2 linked regions of the Methylicorpusculum oleiharenae genome follow. The protein of the gene in region 1 interacts with the protein of each later gene in a pairwise test. Links are inferred from orthologs where the notes say so. Each region holds a gene or a part of one and is shown on either strand. Other genes may lie near its edges.

What was found. Proteins that work in one complex are often made in the same cells at the same time.
Region 2: the proteins of ftsB (region 1) and ftsL interact in binary tests that used the Escherichia coli proteins (3 or more experiments, as listed by UniProt). The link is inferred for Methylicorpusculum oleiharenae from one-to-one orthologs.

Annotation. Positions count from the first base shown.
Region 1 is NZ_WUTY02000001.1:4,808,497-4,816,961, forward strand. The notes cover bases 5,478-8,465. They hold ftsB (cell division protein FtsB), read right to left. Parts: upstream 7,117-8,465; coding sequence 6,838-7,116; downstream 5,478-6,837. Other genes in these bases: ispF (2-C-methyl-D-erythritol 2,4-cyclodiphosphate synthase), read right to left, coding at 5,584-6,057; ispD (2-C-methyl-D-erythritol 4-phosphate cytidylyltransferase), read right to left, coding at 6,054-6,749; eno (phosphopyruvate hydratase), read right to left, coding at 7,173-8,453; kdsA (3-deoxy-8-phosphooctulonate synthase), read right to left, coding at 8,462-8,465. In the rest of the region: GO003_RS26300 (hypothetical protein), read right to left, coding at 1-106; GO003_RS21445 (sensor histidine kinase), read right to left, coding at 415-1,806; GO003_RS21450 (response regulator), read right to left, coding at 1,799-2,473; sodium:proton antiporter NhaD, read left to right, coding at 2,871-4,274; GO003_RS21460 (META domain-containing protein), read right to left, coding at 4,668-5,477. UniProt on the Escherichia coli protein: Essential cell division protein. May link together the upstream cell division proteins, which are predominantly cytoplasmic, with the downstream cell division proteins, which are predominantly periplasmic.
Region 2 is NZ_WUTY02000001.1:294,048-298,006, forward strand. Bases 1,068-3,959 are described here. They hold ftsL (cell division protein FtsL), read right to left. Parts: upstream 2,707-3,959; coding sequence 2,428-2,706; downstream 1,068-2,427. Other genes in these bases: GO003_RS01410 (peptidoglycan D,D-transpeptidase FtsI family protein), read right to left, coding at 1,068-2,427; rsmH (16S rRNA (cytosine(1402)-N(4))-methyltransferase RsmH), read right to left, coding at 2,703-3,629; mraZ (division/cell wall cluster transcriptional repressor MraZ), read right to left, coding at 3,646-3,959. Outside these bases: GO003_RS01405 (UDP-N-acetylmuramoyl-L-alanyl-D-glutamate--2,6-diaminopimelate ligase), read right to left, coding at 1-693; more of GO003_RS01410, read right to left, coding at 697-1,067. UniProt on the Escherichia coli protein: Essential cell division protein. May link together the upstream cell division proteins, which are predominantly cytoplasmic, with the downstream cell division proteins, which are predominantly periplasmic.

The sequences.
Region 1 (8,465 bases):
CAGGCACCAATAAGTTCTTAATATTGTTCACCGTATTTTGAGCACCCTCTTCAATCGCAACACGAATCAATTTTTCAAAAGGCCTCATAAAGAGTTCAATTTCCAATAATTCAAAAGAAAAAGTCAGCCTTGTTGTAGCATCTGAAACATCCCTGTTGCAGAAGCCCTTTCAAGCCACCCGCCTCCACCCCATAAAATTGAAGGGGGTGAGTAGATGCTTACAAAAAACTCTCTCCAATGCCCCCAGAATCACTGGCATTATGACTTCTTAATTGGCTAAACAGATTAACATGGATAAAATTCATGGCATAGTCATTCTTTTTTAACCAAAAACCAGGGCAAGCCGGTCTTTTAAACACAATAGTTAAGGATTTAAGCGAAATACCGGTCGTAAGACATGATAAATCCTTACTTTTATCGCATATTTTCCGGTTTTCCGTTAAATATAACCTCAAACCGCCCTCCTCCCAATTGATCCGAGCTACCCAGGTTAAGTTGAGCCTGATGAAGCATCGCAATTTCTTTGACTATCGCAAGTCCTAAACCGCAACCGTCTCCCAGACTGCCGGGAATACGATAAAATCGTTCAAAAATCTTTTCCTGCTCTGCTGCAGGAATACCAGGCCCATCATCTTCGACAATCAACGAGGGATAGGGCTTAATAAGTACACTAATAACAATAACACCGCTCTCATGCCCGTATTTAATCGCGTTGTCTATTAAATTACCCAATAATTCCCGCAACAGAATCTCATCGCCCTGAATGATAATATCGTTATCAGGACCTTCAAATACCAACTCCATGTTGTGCTGAATTGCTAAAGGTGCATAATCAATCGCAAGCGCCTTGACCAATTTACAGAGCGCCAAAGGCTTAAGCTGATAGCCTGCCTCTAAAGGACCTGACTTAGCCAATACCAAAAGTTGAGTTATCAAATGAGACATTCGGTCGGCACTGACCTGAATCTGCTCCAAAGCAGGCTTCATCTCTGCCAGATCTTTTTCTCGAAGCGCGCGTTCTGCCTGTAATTTAAGTCCGGCCAGCGGTGTACGCAGTTGATGAGCGGCATTCGATATGAAGCGTTGCTGACCGGCAATTGCCAAAGCCAATCGATTAAACAGGTTATTAATCGTGTCCGTGAGCGTATGCACTTCCTGAAAAACATGAGATTCGGGAATCGGGCTTAAATCTTGCGGTGAACGCTGAGCTATTTCGTCAGCCAGTTCGTGTAAAGGCTGCAACCCCCGTTTAACACCCCTTAACAAGTAAAACCCAGCCATTATGACCAGTAAAAGCTGAGGAATTAAATCCGCCATGAGAATATCGAACATCATGACTCTTCGCTTTTTCTGTGTTTCTGCGACATGAATATGGATAGTCTCCGTCGCCTCATAAGCAAGAGGAACCTTGATTGACACGACTCTGACCGACTCGTCATTGACAATCGCATTGAAATAAATGGGCTTTTCAGTTTCTTGCGAGGAGCCCAATGTTTCGGGTACAAATGCATCGCCGGCCAATAAGCCTCTTTCCTCGGAGATAACATTAAAATAGGTTTTATCCAGATCATCCCATTTAAAAATAGCTAACGCTTCCGGGGGCAAATCAACTACAGCCTGTCCTTCTATAAGCTTGATTTCCTGCATTAAAGACCTTGCAGAATCGAGCAGCCATCGATCATAGGCCTCATCGACATAATGCAGTGTGGTGAAATAAGACAACACCGTTTCAACCGCCATGAAAAAAATGACAGGCACCGACAAGCGCAGAATAATCTCTGTCCTCAAGCTCCTTTTTTTATTCATTTTTTGAAGTTTCAAGCAAATAACCCAAGCCCCGGACCGTTCTTATCACTGCGCCATAGGGTTCAATTCGTTTACGCAACCGGTGGACATAAACTTCTATGGCATTGTCGGCCAGTCCCTCGCCATCATTGGACAGGCGTTGAGAAATCCGCTCTTTGCAAACCACTTTTCCCGCTTGCATTAACAACATTTCCAAAACTCCGAATTCTCTGGCTGAAAGTAATAGTAATTGCCCATCAGCTGATATCTGATGATCTTGTGTATCCAATGACAATCGGCCAACTTGAATTACGTTACTGAAACCACCATAACAACGCCTTATCAAAGCATTGATTCGCACTTCCAGCTCTCGTAATTCAAACGGTTTGGTCAAATAATCATCCGCTCCCTGGGCTATTCCCTCAATACGGTCATTCATGCCGTCCCGAGCCGTCAATATGATAATGGGCAAACCTATCTTCCGGCTTCTTAGGCGCTTCAAAAGCTTTAAACCATCCATATCAGGCAAACCCAAATCCAGGACAATCAAGTCAAAGTCCTGCGCCGCCAACGCATGCTCTGCATAGCTACCGCTAGTTGCACAAGTGACTGAATAACCGCTTTTGGACAGCGTATGGGTCAAACCATCGGACAATACATTATCGTCTTCCACTAATAAAATTTTCATATCGACATGGGACAGAAATACTTGAAAGGTAATAGAAAGTTAAAAAAGCTATGCTTAAACGTATATTTTTTTAAAGACCTGTTTGTTGCTCAAACCAATTTCCTGAAGAGAATCATTTTTATATCTGTTATGGTCAGTAAAACAAGATGCTATTTACCACTTATGTAACCAGGATAGTCTCACGCGTTCTTTGTAAATCAATCACCTACACCCTCAATTCAAGGCGAGCGACTAGTAAGTACGGGGGCATTATTTACATAGTACCTTGTGCACGAATATGAGCAGATAATTTTTTAAAGGTTCCGTAAACAGTAACTGATAGATCCATGAAGACTTCAGTTTTTCATATCTTAAAATGGATAACGCCTTTTCCATTTCTCACCTGGAATATTTGTCTATGAAAACCGTATTCAACTCAATGTTGTTTAACCTTTTTTTATTTTTACCCCTATCAGCGTGGAGCTCTGAACCTGATAGTGATCGGTTAAACTTAACTACAGAGACCACGGGGTATATAGCGCTTTTTATTTTCTTTCTGGCCTACCTCCTGGTCATTTTTGAGGAAAAGCTACATTTACAAAAATCCAAACCGGTTCTAATTGTCGCCGGTTTAATTTGGGCGCTAATTGCGTTCGCATATCAATCACAAGGCTTGACTGATCAGGTATCGATCGCATTGAGACATAATTTTCTCGAATACTCGGAACTTTTCTTTTTTCTGTTGGTTGCAATGACTTACATCAGCGCAATGATTGAGCGGGGCGTGTTTGATGCCCTTCATTATCGCTTGGTCTCGCGGGAATTCAGCTATAGGCAGCTTTTCTGGATCACAGGATTGTTAGCATTTTTCATCTCTCCCGTGGCCGATAATTTGACCACCGCATTAATTATGTGCACAGTCGTTTTGACTGTAGGCGCCTCAAAACCGCAATTCATAGGCATTGCCTGCGTCAATATTGTTGTAGCGGCAAATGCAGGAGGAGCGTTTAGTCCTTTTGGCGACATCACTACATTAATGGTTTGGCAAAAAGATATCTTAGACTTTTGGACTTTTTTTAAACTGTTCATACCTTCACTCATTAACTTTTTAATCCCTGCAGCCATTATGCACAGGTATATCCCCAAGGGCCGACCTGAACTCCCAGACGAAGAAAATTTAACTATCAAACACGGCGGCATTATAATTATTATTTTATTTTTATCCACGATTGCCACCTCAATTGTTTTCCATCAATTTCTCCACTTGCCAGCTGCTTTTGGCATGTTGATGGGCCTTGGGTATCTGAAAATGTTCGGATATTATTTGAGGACCGCTTTTAGACGCGAGCAATCTTCTTTCGACATGATCCCTGGCTCCGAAGTCAGCGGCAGCGCCTTCGACGTATTCAGTCATATAGCCAAATCCGAATGGGATACACTGTTTTTCTTTTACGGTGTCATTATGTCTGTGGGGGGATTGGGTTTCATCGGATATTTGAGCCTCACTTCCGAGTTCATGTATGGGGAAATGGGCGCTACCTCGGCCAATATTCTCATCGGAATAATGTCTGCAGTTATTGATAACATCCCCATCATGTTTGCAGTATTGACCATGAATCCGGAGATGCCGGAAATCCAGTGGCTTTTAGTCACGTTAACAGCCGGGGTGGGAGGCAGTCTTTTATCGATAGGTTCTGCTGCAGGCGTTGCGTTAATGGGGCAGGCCAGAGGCTACTATACATTTTTTAGCCATTTAAAATGGACTCCGGCAATTGCACTTGGCTATTTCATCAGTATTTATGCCCATCTGCTGATCAATTGACGCGTTACCAAGGATATGTTCAAAAGCAGCTTACAAAAATGGGTACAAGACGCGTAAATCAGTTAGTGTTGAGCTTTGCCTAAGTCTAAGCATGAGCGGCTGACGTAGCGGACAGCGATTTTTCATTTGCTCCATTCGATAAATGCACGATCAAATTGAGAGCGAACAAATCTTTATAAGCAGTTGCAACAGTCTGATACCATGTCTTTCAGGAACCTACAGGATGGTTTCGTCCCGCTCCCTGCGGCCTGAGTAAGTATCGACGACTCCTCCAGCAATATTGTGTTTAGGTAGTTGATTGAACAGGATTCAGCAAGAGGGAGTTATTCACGCACACTTTGAAATCAATCACCTACACGCTCAATTCAAGACGGGCGAGTTACAAGAAAGGTTCTATTGGGTCTGTCTGATAAAACTGATCAGCAAGGAACCCTCTTTATCGAGCAATCTCAGTTGATCGCCATTGATTTCATACCTCACGGCCTGAGTCAATGCCTTCAGATAATTAGCTTCAAGCGCCATGACCCCTTCCTCGGCACAAGCCATACGCGTTGTTTTTACCGCCGTAATACTTAAATTTCCGGATTCTGCCCTATAAACAGCTGAAAATCCGTTACATCCGGCTTTTCCTTGAACAATCCCGCCAGCAAACGTCGCCACCGCCAAAGGGGTGTTTTTATCCGCTACGACACCACCCCGGCCATTATTAACCCCCGTCGCTTGCCATGGCGTATTTTCAAGAGCGGCCGGCACAAGCACATCGAATACCAGCAAGGATTTTCCCTCTTTATTCAAAAGAACTAAAGAGTGACCGTTTTCACCTAACTGATATGCATCAACCTTTGCTAAAAAATCAAAATAGCGGCGTTCCTGTTCGTCAATTGTTGGGGAACAGGCCATCATTGTTGAGCCGATCGGGTTAACCACTGATAACCCGGTCTTCTCTTTAAGCTTAAAACTGCCAAAATAGCGGTTGCAGCCGCCGCGCCCGGTAAGTTTACCGTTAGTAAAAACCGCATCGATTGCCGTACCTTCCAGCATCGGGATTATTTCGCCAGTAGCAGTGACAAAGTGCTTAAGTTGCCAACGGCTATCTTGCACATCGAGCGTCTTTGCATCTTTTTGACTTTGTATTGCATCAGAAGTGGATCTATCGGATTGCGCAGCGCACCCGATCAGTAACTGAAATATAACGAAAAACATTAGTCGCTTCAAAATTCACGCTCCCATTGATGCGGTCAGAACAGTCAGATACCTGATTAATCAGTTGATGTGTACTCTGCGCTACGAAACTAAAGGCCAAAATACTTTACTTTTCTATCAGGACAACCGCTTGAACGGCAATGCCTTCTTTTCGTCCTTCAAAACCCAGTTTCTCGGTAGTGGTCGCTTTGACATTGATATCATCGACAGTCACATCCAAATCCTCGGCAATATTGAAGCACATCTCAGGAATATAAGGCGCCATCTTGGGCGCCTGGGCGATGATGGTAATATCCGCGTTGACCAGTTTATAACCTTTTTCCCGCACGATACGGTGGACATGCCGCAATAAAACCCGGCTATCGGCACCCTTAAATTCCGGGTCGGTATCTGGAAAATGCTTGCCGATATCACCCAATGCCGCCGCGCCCAATAACGCATCGCACAATGCATGCAGCACCACGTCGCCGTCAGAGTGCGCTTCCAGGCCTTTTTCATACGGAATAGTGACGCCACCCAGGATCACATCGCCATCGTCTTTAAACCGATGAACATCATAGCCTTGACCAATTCGAATCATTGTTGCTCCAAATAAAATTGCGCCAGCGCCAAGTCCTCGGGACGCGTGATTTTTATATTATCCGGCCTGCCTTCGACTATTTTGGGTTGATAACCCATTAATTCCAGTGCGCTGGCCTCATCGGTAATCGCCGGATTGCCCTCCCCTGCTTCCAGTGCAGCTTTCAACATTCCGTAGCGAAACATTTGCGGTGTCAATGCCCGCCAAATATGTGTCCTATCCAGAGTGCCATGAATGATTCGTCCTTCAACCTGCTTGAGTGTGTCATGCGAAGCTAAAGCCAAAATGCCGCCAACAGCATCGTCTTTCAAGGACGCCATCAACAAAACAACATCACTACGAGTAATACAAGGTCTTGCAGCATCATGCACCAGCACCCAATCATTGTCATCAGCACGTTCGCGAATCGATCTTAAACCGGACAGCACTGAGTCGGCCCGTTCTTTACCGCCGGGCGCAGTGATAACCTTGGGGTGTCCGGCAATTCCCAGTTCAGGCCAATAGGGGTCTTCCTGAGAAATAGCAACCGCTATTCCGCTCAATTGTTCAACGTCCAACAAACGCAGCAGAGTTTGTTCTAATACGGCTTTTCCAGCCAGGGAGAGATATTGTTTGGGCTTATCGGCTTGCATCCTTTTGCCAACCCCGGCCGCAGGAACAATAGCCCAAAATCGGGAGTGTATTGTGTTCATTTAAAAATAGCGCGTTAGCAAAAAGCGGTTTAGTGAGGTGATGCGCGAAGCGCATTTTGGAAGTGCCGGATTAAAAGAAAAAGACCTTTTATTCCAGAACCTGAAAAAAAGTTTCATTTTCCTTAATCATTCCCAATTCGTAACGGGCTCTTTCTTCAATGGCGTCCTGGCCTTTGCGCAAGTCCAGCACTTCACTGTAAAGCTGATCGTTGCGTTCTTTTTTTTCCTTGACCTGCAAGCTTAAATCCTGCAGTTTTTGGTCATATTGTTCAATCTGCTTGATACCGCCATCACCTAACCACAAACGATACTGCAAATGGGCTATCAACAGAACAATAATGATTGAAATAATTTTATAAGCGCTCATATGATCAATACGATTAGTCAAGAGCGGCCCGGCAGGACCGCTCTCACCAGTCAATCCTAGAGCATTCTGAAGGCTTTGCGGCCTGCATAAAGGGCTTTGCCTTCCAACTCATCCTCGATTTTCATCAGGCGGTTGTATTTGGCAATACGGTCGGAACGGCTCAATGAACCTGTTTTTATCTGACCGGTGCCGGTAGCAACCACTAAATCAGCAATAGTGGTGTCTTCGGTTTCACCTGAACGATGAGAAACAACGGCAGAATAACCTGCAGCCTGGGCCATATCGATTGCGGCCAAAGTTTCGGTCAAGGTACCGATTTGATTGACTTTGATCAGAATAGAGTTGGCAATGTTCTTTTCTATGCCCTGTTTCAAAATAGCCGGATTGGTGACAAACAGATCATCACCAACCAATTGGATTTTACCGCCCAGTTTTTCAGTCAGTAATTTCCAGCCGTCCCAATCGTTTTCGTCCAGACCGTCTTCAATACTGATAATCGGATATTTATTAACCCAATCAGCCAGGAAATCGACCATTTTTTCGGAGGTATAGGTTTTCTTTTCTGAAGCCAGATCGTATACGCCGTTTTTATAGTATTCAGAAGCAGCCGCATCCAGACCCAGGTAGATATCTACGCCTGGTTTGTAACCAGCTTTTTCAATCGCTTGCAGAATGACGCTGATGGCCTCTTCATTGGAAGAAAGATTCGGTGCAAAACCACCTTCATCGCCTACGGTTGTTGCCAAACCTTTATCGGACAATACTTTTTTCAGCGTGTGAAAAACTTCAGTTCCATAACGAATCGCTTCGCGGAAAGTGGGCGCACCCACAGGCAAAATCATAAATTCCTGCAAATCGACACTGTTATCGGCATGGGAGCCGCCGTTGATGATGTTCATCATCGGTACGGGCATAACGAATTCACCGGATTTGTTCAGATAGCGATACAAAGGCTGTGCCGCTTCTTTTGCAGCAGCGTGTGCGCTAGCCATAGAAACAGCCAGCATTGCGTTTGCGCCTAAACGGGCTTTAGTATCGGTACCATCAAGTACTATCATTTTTTGATCAATGCCGGCCTGATCCGCCGCATCCATTCCTAAAACGGCTGAACGAATTTCAGTTTTGACGTTGTTTACTGCGTTCAAAACACCTTTACCCAAATAACGTGCTTTATCGCCATCGCGTAATTCGATCGCTTCACGTTCGCCGGTGGAGGCGCCCGATGGCACCATCGCGCTGCCGACTACTCCGGATGAAAGAATGACATCGGCTTCGATCGTCGGGTTACCACGCGAATCCAGGATTTCTCTTGCTTTAATATCTACTATTGCCGCCATCGTTTTTCCTAT
Region 2 (3,959 bases), 4.5 Mb from region 1 along the record:
GATAACCGCAAACTGCACACCCGGTTTGGCTAAAAGCCTTAACTTTGCCTCGACATAATTTTCCATTGAACCGTGATAATCCAGGTGATCACGGCTGATATTGGTATAAACCGCACCTTTAAATGTGATCCCATTAACACGGCCTTGCTCCAATCCGTGAGACGACACTTCCATTGCTACCGACCTTTTTCCTTCCTGTTTAAATGCGGCTAGCATGGCCTGGATCGCCAGCGCATCAGGCGTAGTATTTTGAGTTGTTTTAAGCTCACCCCAACTACCCCAGCCTAACGTTCCGATAATGCCACAGTCATCCATCGCTTGACCCAGAAACTGACTGCAAGACGTCTTACCGTTGGTTCCAGTTATGCCAATCAGGCTCATAGCTGCAGAAGGCTCAGCATAATAGCGCCCGGCAATATCACCCAAGCGCGCATGTAACTGCTCAACTGCAACGAAAAAAACCGCCTGATCCTGATTAAACTTCACATCTTCACAAGAAGCGGAGTCATAAATGATGGCTACCGCACCTCTTTTTATGGCGTCTTCAGCAAACAATAAGCCATGCTGCCTGGCCCCCGACAACGCAATAAAAGCATCTCCAGGCTTAACTTCACGGCTGTTTAACGTCAAACCCTGAATGGAAATATCATTTATTACCGAGGCATAGCCCTCCAGTAAGCTGCTTAGCTTCATTTTTTACTGGACCGTTTTATTTGAAAGTAATAAAGGCATGGTTTCGACCTGATCCTGAGCTACGCCCAATACCCGCAATGCGCCCGCCATCACATTTGAAAAAACCGGCCCAGAGACCAGTCCGCCATAATATTTCCCGGCTTTGGGCTCATCCACCATAACCGCCATGACTAAGCGTGGATTACTGGCAGGAGCCATACCGACAAATACCGACAAATACTTTTTTTCCTTATACCCGCCGGCACCGGCTTTTCTGACAGTACCGGTTTTACCCGCAACTCGGTAACCATCGACCCTTGCAAGATAGGCTGTTCCATCCTGCATCACCACATGTTCAAGCATGCTGCGTATCTGTTTGGCTGTTTTTGATGAAAACACACGCTTTTCGTCCGTATCTTCATCTCTTTTCAGCAAGCTGACTGAATGTAAAACGCCATCATCAGCCAATGCGGTATAAGCTCGCGCCAACTGTAAGACCGAGGTATTGACACCATAACCGAACGACAAGGTCGCTTGAGCAAAGTTATTCCACCGGTGGTAATCCAATAAACTGCCGTTGGCTTCACCGGGAAAGTCCAAACCCGCCGAGACACCAAAACCCAGTCGGTGATAAAACCCCCAAAAATATTTAGGTGGCATAGTCAACGCGACTTTACTGGTTGCAACATTGCTGGATTTTTTTAAAACCTGCGTTAAATCCATGGTGCCGTAATTGTGAATATCCTTAACAACATTTCGGCCAACCCGGTAAGCGCCGTCCGTTTCAATTTTTATACCTTCCTTGATAAAACCGCCCTGTAATGCCGCCGCTATCACGAATGGCTTGACGGTTGATCCGGGCTCAAACAAATCAGTCAGACCTCTGTTTCGAAATGCACCTTTGTTTGTCCCGGTAGGCATATTCGGATTGAAGGAAGGGTAATTGACATTAGCCAACACCTCGCCTGTTTTTGCATCCAAAAGCACCAGCGCTCCGGCATCAGCCTGATTTTCAATCACGCCTGCCTGCAATTCCCGATAAGCAATGTACTGAATACGCTCGTCAATGCTTAGCTTTATGTTTTGTCCGTTAATGGGTGCTTTAATGGCTTCAATATCAGCAATAATTTGCCGCTTGCCATCCCTGATTACACGTTTTCGGCCGGTTACGCCCTTTAAAAGACTTTCATAAGCCAGTTCAATGCCTTCTTGCCCAACATCATCAATATTGGTGAAGCCCACCAGTTGAGCAGAGATAGGACCTGCAGGGTAATACCGCTTAAATTCACGATCGAAATAAACGCCTTTAATACTGAGCTTTTTTACCCGCTCTGCCAGATCCGGATTGATACGTCTTTTGACATAAACAAATTGGCGCTTTGATCCGGGTATTATCAACTTGGCAATTTTACCTTCAGACAAACCCAGCAGTTGCTCGACTTGTTTAATATCCGAAGGGGCAACTTCAGCCAACTCCATTGGGTTGACCCACGCAGACTCAACCGGGGAACTGATGGCCAAAGGCTCGTCATTCCTATCCAGAATCATGCCTCGATAGGCAGAAACCGCCACTTCGCTAACATGCCTCATATCACCTTGCTGCTTTAAAAACTGCTTATTCAGCACTTGCAAATCAAAGGCGCGACCTACCAGTAATGCCATTCCCCCCAACATAAAAGCCAGCAACACTTTACGTCTTACCGCAAAATCGTTGACCGGCTTCCTTGTTTGTTTCTGTGTATTAAAACGGCGCATCTAGGGCTTAATGTAAATAATCGCTTCCCGTTGCGGCAAAACCAGCCTCAGCTTCTCGCGCGCAATTTGTTCAACTCTATTTTCTTCCGCTAAAGTCGTTAGCTCAAGTTGCAACTGACCCCATTCGACTTCATAGCGATCGAGTTCCCGTTCTTGCTTTTGAATCTCAATGAACAACAACCTCGATTGGTACTTACTGTAAATAACCGCCAAAGCCGAACCTAAAAGCCCAACCACAAGCCCCATCATCAACAGGACCTTAATCTTGACCACATTCATATTTTTTCAGCCACCCGCATAACGGCACTTCTGGATCTGGGATTTTCAGACACTTCCTCGTCACCGGCTTTTATAGCCTTACCCATCTTTTTTAGCAGTCCTTTACTTATCTCGGATTCTTTTACCGGTAGCCGACCCGGGTCATATTTGCCGCCCGACTCCGCTCTTATAAAACGCTTGACGATGCGGTCTTCTAATGAATGAAACGATATGACAACCAACCGGCCTCCCGGCTTTAGTACCTCAACCGATTGATCCAGCGCTGACTTGAGTTCGTTCAATTCCTGATTGATTTCCAGGCGAATCGCCTGAAAAGTACGCGTGGCAGGATGTTTATGTTTCTCTCTCACCGGCACAGCGTCTTCAATCAACTCGACCAGTTGACGGGTCGTTAAAATCGGATTTGTCATCCTGGATGAAACGATAGTCCGGGCAATTCTCCGGGCAAAACGCTCTTCACCGTATTCAAACAAGACCTTGGCCAAACTTTGCTCATCAATATGCGAAAGCCACTGCGCGGCGGTTTCGCCATGATGAATATCCATTCTCATGTCCAAAGGTCCATCGTTCATAAAGCTGAAACCACGCTCAGGCCTATCAAGCTGCGGCGAGGAAACACCTAAGTCCATTAAAATCCCGTCGACACAACCCAGTAAATCATGCTGACCGGCAATCAATGTCAATGCCGAAAAGCGACTGTGCACCAAAGTAAATCGGGCATCTTGCTGCAGTTCCTGGGCAACAGCCGAATCAATGGCCGCCTTATCTCTATCCAACGCCAGCAAACGCCCCTGCTTGCCAAGACCGGCCAATATACCCTGACTGTGCCCTCCTCTCCCGAAAGTGCAATCGATATAAGTGCCTTGTTCTTTTATGGCTAAAGCCTGCAGCGCCTCTACAAATAAAACCGGTCGGTGCTGCACAAAGTCTTCCCAATGATTAAAACGATAATGTTCCTAACTCCTCAAGCCCTTCCGTATCGCCACCGTCCATCCATTCATGTTCTTTTGCGGTCCAGGCAAGCTCACTCCAAAGCTCAAATTTATTGAGTTGCCCAACCAGCATAATTTTTTTGTCCATTTGGGCAAATTCTCTTAATTTCTCGGGAATCAACATCCGCCCCTGGCCATCCATTTCACATTCAGTGGCATTGCCAATTACAAAACGCCGCAACATGCCGGCCATTTTATTCAGGGTGGGTAGCTTGACAATCGTTTGTTCGAGCTTTTCCCATTCAGGCAAAGGGTACAGCC